DNA from 2 places in the Kribbella sp. NPDC051936 genome. Region 2 is predicted to be linked to the other one. Evidence: riboswitches for the same ligand, from Rfam matches in the RefSeq annotation. Region 2 holds a riboswitch; the other holds the start of a gene.
What was found. A riboswitch is a leader RNA that binds a small molecule or an ion and turns the genes downstream of it on or off. The one in region 2 is predicted to bind glycine.

Region 1 (7,544 bases), on a different contig from region 2:
GAACGGGCACCGGATCACGTCGCTGACCGCGATCCGCGGCGCGGGCAGTGCCATCACCGTTGACTACAGTTCGCTGACCCCGCCGTACACGGTGCTCGCGATCGGGGACACCGCGACCATGCCCGCCCGGTTCGCGCAGAGCTCCGGCGGGCAGTGGGTGCAGTACCTGGTCAGCAACTTCGATGTCCGGATGACGATCACGACGGAGGATTCCTTGCAGGTGCCGGCCGATGCGACCATCGCGTTGCGCTACGCGAAGGTGAGAACGAGATGATCGCCGTACTCGGGCTGGTGATCGGTGTCGTCATCGGTCTGCTGGTCGCGCCCGACGTCCCGGACTGGGCGCAGCCGTACCTGCCGATCGCGGTCGTCGCCGCGCTCGACGCGGTGTTCGGCGCACTGCGCGCGTTCCTGGACGGGATCTTCGACGACAAGGTGTTCGTCGTCTCGTTCGTGTCCAACGTGCTGATCGCGGCCCTGATCGTCTACCTGGGCGACCAGCTCGGCGTCGGGTCGCAGCTGTCCACCGGTGTGGTCGTCGTGCTCGGCATCCGCATCTTCACCAACATGGCCGCGATCCGGCGGCACATCTTCCGGGCCTGACATGAGCGACGAGACACCGGACAAACCCGCGCAACCGGCCGCCGGCACACCTGCCGGCACACCTGCCGGCACACCTGCAGGTTCGCCTGCCGATGCGCCGCAGACCCCGACACCGATGCCCAAGCCGAAGCCGCGGACGCCGAACCTGGCCCTGCGCCGGCTGCGGGCCGGGTTCAAGCCGTCCCGCGGCCAGGCGATCGTCGCGGTCGTGCTCGCGCTGGTGGCCTGCGTCGCGGTCGTGCAGGTCCGGGTGAACCGGGCCGACGACGGCTACCAGAACGCCCGCCGCGAGGACCTGATCGCGATCCTCGACGGCCTCGGGCAGAACACCCGGCGGCTGGAGAGCGAGATCGCCGACCTGGAGGAGCGGAAGAACTCGCTGTCCTCCAGTGCGGACAAGGCGCAGACCGCGCGCGAGCAGGCCGAGGCCCAGGTCCGCACCCTCGGCATCCTCGCCGGTACGCTGCCCGCGCAGGGCCCCGGGGTCCGGATCACGCTGAACGACCCGCAGGGCAAGATGACCTCGAGCAACCTGCTGGACGCGATCGAGGAGCTGCGCGACGCCGGCGCGGAGGCGATCCAGGTCAACGGGTCGGTCCGGGTGGTGGCCAGCACGGACTTCGTGGACGACGCGCCGGGGATCTCGATCGACGGCCAGAAGGTGAACTCGCCGTACGTCATCGAGGCGATCGGGGAGTCCCACAACCTGGCCGAGGCGGCCAACTTCCCGGGCGGTCTGGTCAGTGAGGTGACCGGCCCGCAGGTGGGCGGAACGGCCGAGGTCACCGAGCTCGGGAACGTCCCGATCACCGCCTTGCACGTCCCGGAGGAGCATCGTTACGCTCGCCCGGCGCCCAGCCCGACCAAGTAGCTGTCCCTGTAGCTGTACTTGAGTGAAAGAGGAACGAAGGTGTACCCCGAAGACCTGAAGTACACGGCCGAGCACGAGTGGTTGAAGGCCGGCGAGGAAGGACCCGTGCGGGTCGGCATCACCGACTTCGCGCAGGACCAGCTCGGTGACATCGTGTACGTGCAGCTGCCCGACGTCGGCAGCGCGGTGCGGGCCGGCGACGCGTGCGGTGAGCTGGAGTCGACCAAGAGCGTGAGCGACCTGTTCGCCCCGGTGAACGGCACCGTGACCGCGGTCAACGAGGCGCTGGCCGACCAGCCGGACCTGGTGAACAGCGACCCGTACGGCGAGGGCTGGCTGCTCGACATCGAGGTCGAGGACGCCGCCGAGGTGGCCGCGCTGATGGACGCCGAGGCCTACAAGGGGCAGCTCGACCAGAGCTGACAACTGACTGGTAGCGTTACCGGCCTCAACCGCTGGTCGAGGGTTGAGGCCGCTGTCCACACTGTCAACACTGTCAATACGGGGTCTATCGAAGACGTCGCCGGACCGCCGGCGATCGGGAGGATCACAGCATGCCGTTCTGCAACCAGTGCGGGCACGAGAACTCCGAGGGCAGCCGGTTCTGCTCGCAGTGCGGAGCGATGCTGCCTGGCGCGGACCGCCCGGCGGCAGCCCCGGCGACCCCCCAGCCGACACCCGGCGTCACCGACACCGCGATGCTCACGCCGATCGGCGCCGAGCCGGAGCCGGAACAGCAGACCAGTGAGCCGCTGTCGGTCGACGACGCGGCCGCCGTCGGCGCGCTGCCGGCCGGGTCCGCCCTGCTGATCGTCCAGCGCGGCCCGAACGCGGGCAGCCGGTTCCTGCTCGACGTCGACGTGGTGACCGCGGGCCGGCACCCGGACAGCGACATCTTCCTGGACGACGTGACGGTGTCGCGCCGGCACGCCGAGTTCCGCCGGGACCCGTACGGCGTGAAGGTCCGCGACGTCGGCAGCCTGAACGGCACGTACGTGAACCGGGACCGGATCGACGAGGTCCTGCTGAACAACGGCGACGAGGTCCAGATCGGCAAGTACCGGCTGGTGTACTACGCCAGTGGCCAAGCCTGATCCCAGCGCCGAAGGGCCGGTGGGCGGCCGCGGCATCGGCGAGGTGCTGCAGCTCCTGCAGGCCGAGTTCGCCGACGTCACGATCTCCAAGATCCGGTTCCTGGAGGCCGAGGGGCTGGTCACGCCGGCCCGGACGGCGTCCGGCTACCGCAAGTTCAGCGCCGCCGACCTGGATCGGCTGCGGTACGTGCTGACCGCGCAACGCGACCAGTACCTGCCACTGAAGGTGATCAAGGAACATCTCGGCGCGATCGACCGCGGCCTGCGTCCGGCGGCCGCGGGTCCACCGGTCGCGCCGAGTTCGTTGCCGCAGACTCCCGGCCAGCCGGTCGCCGAGGACTTCGATGCCGCGGGCACCGAGCTGCGGCTGACCCGCGACGAGCTGCTGCGGGCCGCCGGAGTGTCGTCGGAGCTGCTCGGTGAGCTGGAGGGCCATGGCCTGGTGGTGGCCAGCGGCAACCACTACGGCGGCGACGCGATCGTCGTCGCGCAGGTCGCGGCCGAGCTGGCGTCGTACGGGATCGAGCCGCGGCACTTGCGGGCGTTCCGGACGGCGGCGGATCGCGAGGTCGGCCTGATCGAGCAGGTCACGGGACCGCGCCGTACCGAACAGACCGGGGAGCTGGCCGCCCTCACCGTCCGGCTGCACACCGCTCTGGTCCGCTCCCGCCTGCCGCGTCCGTAGGCGACCGCACGGCCTTCGTCCACAGGTGACCCCTTCGGCCCGCCCGGTGCTTCGGCTCGGAGTAGGCTGAAGGGGTGCGCGAAGTCGACGTGGTCGGAGTCCGGGTGGAGATGCCCTCGAGTCAGCCGATCGTGCTGCTCAAGGAGGTCGGAGGTGAGCGATACCTGCCGATCTGGATCGGTGCTGCCGAGGCGAGTGCGATCGCCTTCGCCCAGCAGGGGATGGAGCCGCCCCGGCCGCTGACCCACGACCTGTTCGCGGAGACCATCCGGGTGCTCGGGCACACGCTCAGCCAGGTCCGGATCGTGAACCTGACCGACGGCGTGTTCGAGGCGATCCTGGTGTTCGACGACAAGACCGAGATCTCGGCCCGGCCGTCGGACTCGATCGCGATCGCGCTGCGGACCGGCACGCCGGTGTTCTGCGCCGACGAGATCCTCGCCGAGGCCGGCATCCCGGTCCCGGAGAGCGAGGCGAACGACGCCGACGAGGTGGAGGAGGAAGAGGAGGTCGAGCGGTTCCGGGAGTTCCTCGACCAGGTGACCCCGGAGGACTTCGACAAGAGCTGACACCCCGGCCCCGCCGTGGTGCGGCAGATGGTGCAAGTGCGGCTAGGTAACGATTCGTACGACGGTCGCGACACGCTCGCGGCTCGACGCGGTTGTCGTTGACCCGGTTCGGGCGGCGGCTTACCGTGAAGGAGTCGTGGGGTGATGTCACTCCATGCAGATGACTCGTTCCAGTCGGTATCCAGGGAGGCTCAGGCGTGACACGCACCGGGGACACGGATCTGACGGCGCAGTCGACGTCCGACGCGCACGCAGAGGCCATGGCTGCCGCTACAGCCACCGCCGGCGTCCAGGGTCTGCTGTTCGACGACGACCTGCGGCCGATGCCGGAGGACGTCGGGTTCCGGGGGCCGACGGCCTGCGCCGCGGCCGGGATCACCTACCGGCAGCTCGACTACTGGGCCCGCACCGGCCTGGTCTCCCCGTCCGTGCGCCCGGCGACCGGCTCGGGAACGCAGCGGTTGTACGGTTTTCGTGACGTCCTGTTGCTGAAAGTGATCAAGCGGCTGCTCGACGCCGGGATCTCGCTGCAGCAGATCCGGACCGCGATCGCGCACCTCAGCAAGCGCGGCTTCGACGACCTGACCCAGATCACGCTGATGAGCGACGGCGCGTCGGTGTACATGTGCACCTCGCCGGACGAGGTCATCGATCTGCTGGCCGGCGGCCAGGGTGTGTTCGGCATCGCGCTCGGCGGTGTCTGGCGGGAGGTCGAGGGCTCGCTGTCGGAGCTCCCGACCGAGCGGGCCGACGGCCACGACGACGCCGACTCCGAGGCCCACGCCCGCGACGAACTCGCCGCCCGCCGCCGCGCCCGGATGACCGGCTGACGTCTCGTTCGGTCCTGCGTGCCCGAACTGTGCGCGGATTCCTGGTAGCCTCGGGACAGCCGTTCACAGCACTCGGGAGAGTCCCGTGTCGTCGGGCGCCGAAGGGGCAATTCCTCCCCGGAACCTCTCAGGCCCATGGACCGAGTGTCACAGGCGACTCTGGAGCGTAGTGCGTGACAGAGGGGGAGGCGACCGGAAGCACGTCAGCAACGGAGCCTCTTGATGACCGAACAACTCTCCGCCACGTTCGCCGACCGCCACATCGGGCCGCGTCCCGACGAGGTCGCGCGGATGGTGCAAGCCCTCGGGTACGCCGATGTCGACGCGCTCGTCGACGCCGCGGTCCCGGCGTCGATCCGCTCCGCCGAGGCGCTGCGGCTGCCCGAGCCCGCGTCCGAGGTGGACGCGCTCACCGAGCTGCGGCAGCTCGCGGCCCGCAACACCGTCGCCACCTCGATGATCGGCCAGGGGTACTACGGCACGTTCACGCCGTCGGTGATCGTCCGCCGCCTGGTCGAGAACCCGGCCTGGTACACCGCGTACACGCCGTACCAGCCGGAGATCTCCCAGGGCCGCCTCGAGGCGCTGCTGAACTTCCAGACCGTGGTCTCGGACCTGACCGGCCTGCCGACCGCGAACGCGTCGCTGCTCGACGAGGGCACCGCGGCCGCCGAGGCGATGACGCTGGCGCACCGGTCGAACAAGAAGAGTAAGTCCGACCGTTTCCTGGTCGACGCCGACACCTTCGCGCAGACGATCGCGGTCGTGCAGACCCGCGCCGAGGCGCTGGGTATCGAGGTCGTCGTCGCCGACACCACCGGCGGCCTGCCCGAGGGTGACTTCTTCGGCTTCCTCCTGCAGTACCCGGGCTCCAACGGCGCCGTCCGCGACCTGAAGCCGCTGATCGAGGCGGCGCACGAGCGCGACACGCTGGTCGCCGTCGCGTCCGACCTGCTCGCGCTGACGTTGCTCGAGGCGCCGGGTGAGGCCGGCGCCGACATCGTGATCGGCTCGTCGCAGCGCTTCGGCGTGCCGCTGTTCTACGGCGGTCCGCACGCCGGCTTCATGTCCGTGCGTTCCGGTCTGGAGCGGTCGCTGCCCGGTCGTCTCGTCGGCGTCTCGGTCGACGCGGACGGCGCCCCGGCGTACCGGCTGGCGCTGCAGACCCGCGAGCAGCACATCCGTCGCGAGAAGGCGACGTCCAACATCTGTACGGCGCAGGTCCTGCTCGCGGTCGTCGCGTCGATGTACGCCGTCTACCACGGCCCCGACGGCCTGAAGGCGATCGCCGAGCGGGTGCACTCGTACGCCGGCAAGCTCGCCGCCTCGCTGCGGGCCGGCGGCGTCGAGGTCGTGCACGGCGACTTCTTCGACACTGTCCTCGCCCGGGTCCCCGGACGCGCCGCCGACGTGGTGGACGCCGCCCGGCAGAACGGGATCTGGCTGCGGCTCGTCGACGCCGACCACGTCGGCATCTCGTGCGACGAGAAGACCGACGTCGCGACCCTGACCCGGGTCTGCCAGTCCTTCGGCGCACAGTACGACGACACGCTGGAAGCTTCAGCCGTCGCCGTACCGCGGACCACCGAGTACCTGACGCACCCGGTGTTCAACACGCACCGGTCCGAGACGGCGATGCTGCGGTATCTGCGCAAGCTGTCCGACATGGACTACGCGCTGGACCGCGGGATGATCCCGCTCGGCTCCTGCACGATGAAGCTGAACGCGACCACCGAGATGGAGCCGGTCACCTGGCCGGAGTTCGCGGACCTGCACCCGCTCGCGCCGATCGAGGACGCGGCCGGTTACGTGAAGCTGATCGGTCAGCTGGAGCGCTGGCTGGCCGAGGTCACCGGGTACGCGAAGGTCTCGATCCAGCCGAACGCCGGCTCGCAGGGTGAGCTGGCCGGTCTGCTCGCGATCCGCGGCTACCACCGCGCCCAGGGCTCGGCGGACCGCAACGTCTGCCTGATCCCGGCCTCCGCGCACGGCACGAACGCCGCCTCCGCGGTGATGGCCGGCATGAAGGTCGTCGTTGTCAAGGGCAACGACGACGGCACGATCGACCTGGACGACCTGCGCGCGAAGGCGTCCGAGCACGCGGAGAAGCTGGCCGCGATCATGATCACCTACCCGTCGACGCACGGTGTGTACGAGGAAAGCGTCCGCGAGGTCTGCCGGATCGTCCACGACCACGGCGGCCAGGTGTACGTCGACGGCGCGAACCTGAACGCCCTGCTCGGCCTCGCGAAGCCCGGCGAGTTCGGGGGCGACGTCAGCCACCTGAACCTGCACAAGACCTTCTGCATCCCGCACGGCGGCGGCGGCCCGGGCGTCGGTCCGGTGGCGGTCGCGGCGCACCTGGCGCCGTACCTGCCGAACCACCCGCTGCTCGACCAGGCCGGCCCGGAGTCCGGTGTCGGCCCGATCAGCGCGGCGCCGTTCGGGTCCGCGGGCGTGCTCGCCATCTCCTGGGCGTACATCCGGATGATGGGCGCCGAGGGCCTGACCGCGGCGACCAAGGCCGCCGTGCTGACCGCGAACTACGTGGCCAAGCGGCTCGAGGGTGCGTTCCCGGTGCTGTACACCGGCGAGAACGGCCTGGTCGCGCACGAGTGCATCCTGGACCTGCGGCCGATGACCAAGGAGACCGGCATCACCGTCGACGACGTCGCGAAGCGGCTGATCGACTACGGGTTCCACGCCCCGACGATGTCGTTCCCGGTCGCCGGCACGCTGATGGTCGAGCCGACCGAATCCGAGGACCTGGGCGAGCTGGACCGGTTCTGCGACGCGATGATCGCGATCCGGCACGAGATCGACCGGGTCGCCGCCGGGGAGTGGCCGGCCGCCGACAACCCGCTGGTGAACGCGCCGCACACCGCCGAGTCG
Region 2 (7,544 bases):
GACGCCGACCACCGCAGGTTCCTCGCGGACTGCACGTTCAAGAAGTTCGACCAGACCTTCGGCAAGAACCAGGCCTGGCAGGTCAATCTCCAGCCCCGGCCGGGCGGCAACGCCGACACCACCGAGGTCGAGGCGTACTAGGTCTTAGAGGCCGAGCTTGTCGAGCAGGTGGCCGAGGATGCCGCCGAGGCCCCCGGCGGGCTGGTCGGGGTTGTCAGGTGTCGACGGCGGAGTGCTCGGCGTGGTGCTGGTCGGGGATGCCGTCGGGCTCGTCGACGTGCTCGGACGGCTGGTCGGCGTCGTGGTCGGGTCGGTGGACGGCGGCGCGGTCGGTACTGTCGGCGGCCGTTTCGTCGCGACCGGGATGGTCGGCTCGGTGGTCTGCACGATCTGCGGCGTCGGCGTGCCCTCGGCGGGCGTGGGGTACGGCGTGCTGAGACCGACCGGCACCTGGACCTCGCCCGTCTTGGTTGCGCTCGGCAACGGCGTCGGCACCGCGGTCGGCGTGACGCCGGGCGTGGCGGCCGGGGTCGTGCTGGTGTGGGGCGGGAGCACGGCGACGTTCTGCGTGGGCTCGCCCGGCTGTGGGCCGGCGATCGGCGCGGCCGGCTCGGGTCCGCCGCCGGGCAACGGCAGGAAGCCCGCACCGATCCGCGGGCCGCCGAGCAGGGCGACGAGAACCAGCGCGAGGTAGCAGAACAGCAGCAGGCCGGCGCCGGCTGCGACCTGGCGGCGACGTCGCGGGTTCTGCCAGGGCGGACGGCGGGAAGCCGTGGCAGACATTGGATTCACAAGTCCCGGAGGGTATCGGTTGACGAGTAGTTTCAAACAGTAGGTGGAAGAAATTCCACGGAGAAACTCAATAGTCTAGTAATTCTGAACCACTTACGCATTCGTAGGAATGCGGTGCGTTAGCTGACAACGCGCCGATCTGCACCACACCAGCCGTTTTCCTCTGCCAACCTGCTCTCATGAATCTGGTGCTGCTGCACGGTCTGGGAGCCAACGGCCGGGTCTGGGACGCCTGGCCGGATGCCGAGTACGCTCCCGACCTCCCCGGCCACGGCTCGGCCGCCGCGCTCCCGTCGTACACCTTCGCCGCCATGGCCGCGGCAATCGCCGCAGATCTTCCGGTACGCCGGGGCGTCGTCGTGCTCGGTCATTCGCTCGGCGGCGTGATCGCACTCGAGCTGGCGAGCGGGCGGTACGACGTCACGGTGAGCCGGGTCGTCGCGCTCGGAGTGAAAGTGAGCTGGACGGCCGACGACCTCGGGCGGGCGAACGCGCTGGCGCAGAAGCCGGTCGCGTGGTTCGAGAGCCGCGACGAGGCAGCCGCGCGATTCCTCAGGGTCTCCGGCCTCCAAGGACTCGTGGACCCGGCCGACGCCGTCGTGGACCACGGTCTGCTGGAGGACGACGGCCGCTGGCGTCTCGCCCTGGATCCCGGGACCTTCGGTGTCGGCGCGCCTGACATGCCCGCGCTCATCGCGGCGAGTCAGGCCGAGGTGGTGCTCGCGCGCGGCGAGCGGGACCCGATGAACAGCGACGCCGAGTTGCACGCCCTGCACGACCAGGTCGTCACGCTGCCCGGCCTCGGGCACAACGCCCAGGTCGAGGACCCCCAGGCGGTGGCGGCGCTGCTCAGGTGAGCGCCTGCAGGCCGATCACCGACAGCAGGCGGAGCTTCTCGGCGGCTTCGCTGTTGGGCGCGGCCGTGTAGACGACGATGCGCAGGTCGCTGCCCGGCACGGCGAGCACGTCGCAGTCGATGTCGAAGGTGCCGACGTCGGGATGCCGGATGGTCTTGCGCTCGGTCTGGTGGAAACCGACGACGGGCTGGTCCCACAGCCGCGCAAACTCGTCGTACCCGGTCCGGAGCTCCTCGATCAGCGCAGTGAGCTGCGGGTCGTGCGGGTAGCGGGCGAGGGAGGCGCGCAGGTCGGTGACCATTGCGACCCGGAAGTCCCGCTGCTGGTCGGCGGTCTGCACGACGCGGTCGCCCGAGCCGGCGAAATGCAGGTAGATGATGTTCCGCCACCGGCCTTGCCACGTCGACGGATCGCCGATCATGGCCGCGAACAGCGGGTTCCAGGTGATGATTGTCCAGGCGGCGTCGCAGACGCACAACGGTGCGCCTTCCAACTGGTCGACGATCCGCTGCACCCCCGGCGGGATGTACGCCGAGATGCGTCCGGGCGACGGCTCGACCTCGCCCGCGAGCACGAACAGATGGTTGCGCTCGGCATCGGACAGCCGCAGCGCCCGGGCCAGCGCGGTCAGCACCTGGACGGACGGCGACTCCGACCGGCCCTGCTCCAGCCGCACCACATAGTCGACCGACAACCCGGCGAGCTGCGCCAGCTCCTCGCGCCGCAGCCCCGGCGCCCGGCGCTTCCCACCGGACGGCAGGCCGACTTCCGACGGCGTCACGCGATCACGCCACGCGTGCAACGTCCTGCCGAGCTCGCCCATGTCCTCCAGTATCCCGGGCCGGCGGCTGATCAGCCTGGTACTGCCATTCCCTAGGACATCGCGGGTACTACCTGCCCCGGAACGCCGGCGCGAGGGTGGAGCCATGACCACGACACTCATCACCGGGGCCAACCGAGGCCTCGGATACGAAACCGCCCGCCGGCTGGTCGAAGCCGGCCACACCGTGTACGTCGGCGCCCGGGATCCCCAGCGCGGCAAGCAGGCCGCGGACGAACTCGGCGCCCACTACCTCCCGCTGGACGTCACCAGCGACGAATCGGTCGACGCCGCCGCGGAACAGCTCACCGAGCTCGACGTACTGATCAACAACGCCGGCATCCCCGGTCCGTTCAAGGAGGCCCGGGACCTGACGGCGGACGAGTTCCATCAGGTGTTCGACCTGAACGTCTACGGGCCGGTGCGGATGATCCACCGGTTCCTGCCGCTGCTCGAGCGCAGCGCCAACCCGGTGATCGTGAACGTGTCCAGCGGTCTCGGCTCGATCGCCGCCGCGGTGCAGGCGGACGCGATCGACACGGTGCCGGTGTGGGTGCCGGCCCCGGCGTACGGCGCCTCGAAGGCGGCGCTCAACATGCTGACGGTGCAGTACGCGAAGCAACTGCCGAACCTGCGGATCAACAGCGTCGACCCGGGCTACACCGCGACCGACTTCAACGGCCGCACCGGCTACCAGACCGTCGAGGAGGGCGCGGACATCATCGTCCGGCTCGCCATGATCGACAAGGACGGGCCGACCGCGGAGTACCTGAGCCTGCACGGAACCATCCCCTGGTGATCAAGGGGTGATCACCGGGTCAGCACTCGATGACGTTGACGGCGAGACCGCCGCGGGAGGTCTCCTTGTACTTGATCTTCATGTCCGCGCCGGTCTCGCGCATGGTCTTGATGACCTTGTCGAGGGTGACCACGTGCACGCCGTCGCCGTGCATCGCCATCCGGGCCGCGTTGATCGCCTTCACCGAGGCCATCGCGTTCCGCTCGATGCACGGGATCTGCACCAGCCCGCCGACCGGGTCGCAGGTCAGGCCGAGGTTGTGCTCCATCGCGATCTCGGCCGCGTTCTCGACCTGCTGCGGCGTGCCGCCGAGGACCTCGCAGAGACCGGCCGCGGCCATCGAGCAGGCGGACCCGACCTCGCCCTGGCAGCCGACCTCGGCGCCGGAGATCGACGCGTTCTCCTTGTAGAGCACGCCGATCGCGCCGGCCGTCAGCAGAAACCGGACCGCGCCGTCCTCGGTCGCCCCGGGCACGAAGCGCCGGTAGTAGTGCAGGACGGCCGGGATGATGCCGGCGGCGCCGTTGGTCGGCGCGGTGACGATCCGGCCGCCGGAGGCGTTCTGCTCGTTGACGGCGAGCGCGAACAGGTTCACCCAGTCCATCACCTTGAGCGGGTCGACCGACCACGGGTCCTGGCTGAGCTTCTTGTGCAGCGCGTGCGCCCGGCGCGGCACCTTGAGCCCGCCGGGCAGGATGCCCTCGGTCTCGCAGCCCTCGCGGACGCAGTCCTGCATCACCTGCCAGATGTGCAGCAGGCCGTCGCGGACCTCGTCCTCGGTCCGCCAGGCGAGCTCGTTCGCGAGCATCACCTCGCTGATCGACAGCTGCGACTCCCGGCACCGGTCGAGCAGCTCGGCACCGGTCGTGAACGGGTACTTCAGCGGGGTGGTGTCCGGTACGATCCGGTCCCCCGCGGCGGCGTTCTCGTCGACGACGAACCCGCCGCCGACCGAGTAGTAGGTGCGCTCCCGCAGCACCGCGCCGGCCGCGTCGCGCGCCACGAAGATCATCCCGTTCGGGTGGTACGGGAGGGCCTTGCGGCGGTGCATCAGCAGGTCGGTGTTCTCGTCGAACGCGATCTCGTGAGTGCCGGCCAGCAGGATCCGGCCGCGTTCGTGGATCGTCTCGACGCGGGCGTCGACCGAGTGCGTGACCACGGTCTCCGGGTCGGCCCCCTCGAGCCCGAGCAGGACGGCCTTGTTGCTGCCGTGGCCGTGCCCGGTGGCGCCGAGTGAGCCGAAGAGCTGGGCCTCGACGGTCGCCGTCGCGGCCAGCAGGCCGTCGTCGGCGAGGCCGAGCGCGAAGGTCCGGGCGGCGCGCATCGGTCCCACGGTGTGGGAGCTCGACGGGCCGATCCCGATACTGAACAGGTCGAAGACGCTGATCGCCATCGTGTGGAGGTTCCTTCCGGTCGCCGTTGACCGTTTGGTGTCCTCCCCGCTCTGTCAGGCGGATGCCTTCCAGAGGTGCCTCGCCCGCGCGGTGAAGGTGCCTGAGAGATTCTTGGGGAGAGTTGCTCCTACGGCGCCCGGTTCGTGTCCGGGTCTCTCCCGCACGGGTTCATGCGGCTGTTGAGTTTGCTGATGCTGTGGACGGTACGGGGGTCCGCCGGGCCACGTCAATCCGGCCGGTGCGGACCGCCCAGATCTCGAAGAACCAGGTGAACAACGGAGGAACGCTTGCCGCCAGCGCGGCCAGCGTCACCGGCCAGGACCAGCGCAACGGCCCGCGTACGGCGAGCACGGTGACCACGTAGATGACGAAGATGCCGCCGTGGATCGGCCCGAAGATCTTGACCCCGATCTCGTTGTCGGACAGCACGTACTTGAACAGCATCCCGATCAGCAGTCCGGTCCACGAGATCGCCTCGGCGATCGCCACCGTCCGGAACCACGCCGCATGTTTGGTACTCATCACGACCGACCCTAACAAGGCCCCCAAGCCGTGATCGGGGTCATCCGGGGCTCCTCCCCGATGCCGCCAGCAAGCGATTGCCCGAAGGATCGTCGGCATGACGTTCATCCGACGCGCCCTGGCCGGCGCGCTAGTACTCGGTGTCGCCGGCGCCGGGCTGACGGCCACCGCCTCCGCCTCCGCCTCGGCGACCAGCCCGCCGCTGCACTGGGCCGACTGCAAACCTGAGGGCAAGGACGATCCCGCGGTGGTGGAGGGCTCGCAGTGCGCGACCCTGCAACTGCCTGTCGACTGGCGGAACCCGGGCGGGCCCACCTTCGGCCTCGCACTGGCCCGGAGAAAGGCATCGGAGCCGAGCGAGCGGGTCGGGGTGCTCGTGTTCGGCCCGGGCGGCCCGGGTGATTCCGGGGTCGACCGGATCAAGACGGGGATCAACCGGTTCAGCACGGACCTGCAGGACCGCTTCGACATCGTCAGCTTCGACCCGCGCGGTGTGGCACGCAGCAACCCGGTGAAGTGCTCCGCCGACCTGCTGAACAAGCAGCCGTCGCCGATCATCAGGAGCGCGGCCGAGTTCACCGCCACCATCAACTACAACCGGCAGCTCGCAGCGGACTGCCGTGAACACACCGGCCCGCTGTACGACCACATCGACACCTGGCAGACGGTGCGCGACGTCGACGCCGTACGGCGGGCGCTCGGCGAGTCCACGATCTCGTTCCACGGCAGCTCGTACGGGACCCTGCTCGGAGCGCAGTACGCCGAGACGTACCCGCACCGCGTCCGCGCGATGGTGCTGGAGAGCGTCATCGACCACAGCTCCGCCCCGACGCGTGACTTCCTGGACGAGCAGGCGTCCGCGGGACAGGACTCGTTCGACGAGTTCGTGAAGTGGTGCGACGCGACGACGAGCTGTGCACTGCACGGCACCGACATCCACGCGCGCTGGGCGGACCTGCTGGCCACGTCGCCGGATCCGTTCACCTTGAGCTACTCGGTGTTCCGTGCGCTCTACGAACCGAAGTGGGCTGCACTGGCCGAGCTGCTGAAGGCCGGTGTGACTCCCCCGAAGCCCACGCAGACCGGTGCGTACCCGCTGGCCGTTTTCTGCCAGGACTGGAACCTGCCGGTCCGGGACTACCGCGAGTACGCCGCACACCTGCAGCGGCTCGCCCGCAACAACCAGGACCTGCGCTATCCCGGTCAGCTCATGGCAGTGTCGATCTGTCTCGGCTCTCCGCCCGCGAACAACCCGCAGCACCAACTGAAGGTACGTGGGCTCAAGACACCGGTACTGCTCGCCAACGCGATCCACGACCCGGCGACCGGCTACTCGTTCGCACAGAGCGTGGAGCGCCAGCTCGGGCGGAACGGCGTACTGTTGACCTACCAGGGCTGGGGGCACGGCAGCTACACGAAGAGCCCGTGCATGCAGAGCACAGTCGACGACTACCTGATCGCGAAGGACGTACCCGAGCGTGGCAGCAGCTGCGCCGCCGTACCCCCGGTGGGGTAGTGGGTCAGACCGGCACGCCGGTCACTTCGAGGACCCTGTCCAGGTGATCGCCGCGGACCAGTCGCCCCGACATCAGCCGGAGCTCGGTGCAGGCGCTGTCCAGCGCCTGCGCCTGGGTCCGGCAGTTGTCGACGTACCAGAACGGGTCGTCCGGTTGCGGATCGTCGGCGTCGTCGATGTCGGCGTACCAGTGCCGGCTGCCGCAGTTCACTACTCGCACACGCAGGTTCATGATGTAACTCCCCCGTACCCAGGGATCCTGGGTTCCCCCTTTTGGCCCCAGTCCAGGACCGACTCGGCCTGGCGTGTGATCAGAGGCCCCCCACTCCCACACGCCGGCCGAGTTCGACCCTCCCCCGCCTTCTACATCGGGGCTCCCGCGGCGAACGTTACTGGCCGTAACGAGTAATTTTGATTACTTCGCCGCGAGGTGCGATCGGGTCCACTGTTCGAGACCGTCGGTGGTGATCGGCAGGTCCTCGGTGAGGATCTCCAGGCGGTCGGAGTGGACCACGACGTTGTCCTCGATCCGGATGCCGATACCGCGCAGCTCCGGCGGGACGGTCTCGTCGTTCGGGTGGAAGTACAGGCCCGGCTCGACCGCGAGCGCCATCCCGGCCTCGATGGTGCCGGCGAAGTACGCCTCCGGCCGGGACGCGTCGCAGTCGTGCACGTCGAGGCCGATGTAGTGCCCGGTCCCGCAGACGATGTACCGCCGGTGCTGCTGCCCGTCCGGGCCGAGCAACTCGTCGATCGACGCGTCCAGCAGGCCCCAGTCACGCAGGCCTTCGGCCAGCACCCGGAGCGCCTCGTACTGGAAGGCGCGGTACGGCGCACCGACCTT

Region 1: it holds a riboswitch for glycine, as region 2 does, so the genes downstream of both, gcvP (aminomethyl-transferring glycine dehydrogenase) here and AB0L64_RS21090 (L-serine ammonia-lyase) in region 2, are expected to answer to the same signal.

The regions. Positions count from the first base shown of each region.
Region 1 is NZ_JBFAXS010000004.1:435,492-443,035, forward strand. Features, by position in the region: gene AB0L64_RS16005 (DUF881 domain-containing protein) at 1-274, shown strand, start outside; gene AB0L64_RS16010 (small basic family protein) at 271-603, shown strand; gene AB0L64_RS16015 (DUF881 domain-containing protein) at 719-1,474, shown strand; gene gcvH (glycine cleavage system protein GcvH) at 1,514-1,897, shown strand; gene AB0L64_RS16025 (FHA domain-containing protein) at 2,029-2,568, shown strand; gene AB0L64_RS16030 (MerR family transcriptional regulator) at 2,555-3,253, shown strand; gene AB0L64_RS16035 (bifunctional nuclease family protein) at 3,328-3,822, shown strand; gene AB0L64_RS16040 (MerR family transcriptional regulator) at 4,083-4,652, shown strand; glycine riboswitch at 4,716-4,805, shown strand; gene gcvP (aminomethyl-transferring glycine dehydrogenase) at 4,875-7,544, shown strand, end outside.
Region 2 is NZ_JBFAXS010000006.1:1,113-8,656, reverse strand. Features, by position in the region: gene AB0L64_RS21115 (hypothetical protein) at 1-141, shown strand, start outside; gene AB0L64_RS21110 (hypothetical protein) at 145-783, opposite strand; gene AB0L64_RS21105 (alpha/beta hydrolase) at 972-1,649, shown strand; gene AB0L64_RS21100 (helix-turn-helix transcriptional regulator) at 1,642-2,472, opposite strand; gene AB0L64_RS21095 (SDR family NAD(P)-dependent oxidoreductase) at 2,576-3,268, shown strand; gene AB0L64_RS21090 (L-serine ammonia-lyase) at 3,288-4,661, opposite strand; glycine riboswitch at 4,741-4,833, opposite strand; gene AB0L64_RS21085 (DUF3817 domain-containing protein) at 4,831-5,184, opposite strand; gene AB0L64_RS21080 (alpha/beta fold hydrolase) at 5,282-6,700, shown strand; gene AB0L64_RS21075 (hypothetical protein) at 6,705-6,932, opposite strand; gene AB0L64_RS21070 (aminopeptidase P family protein) at 7,116-7,544, opposite strand, start outside.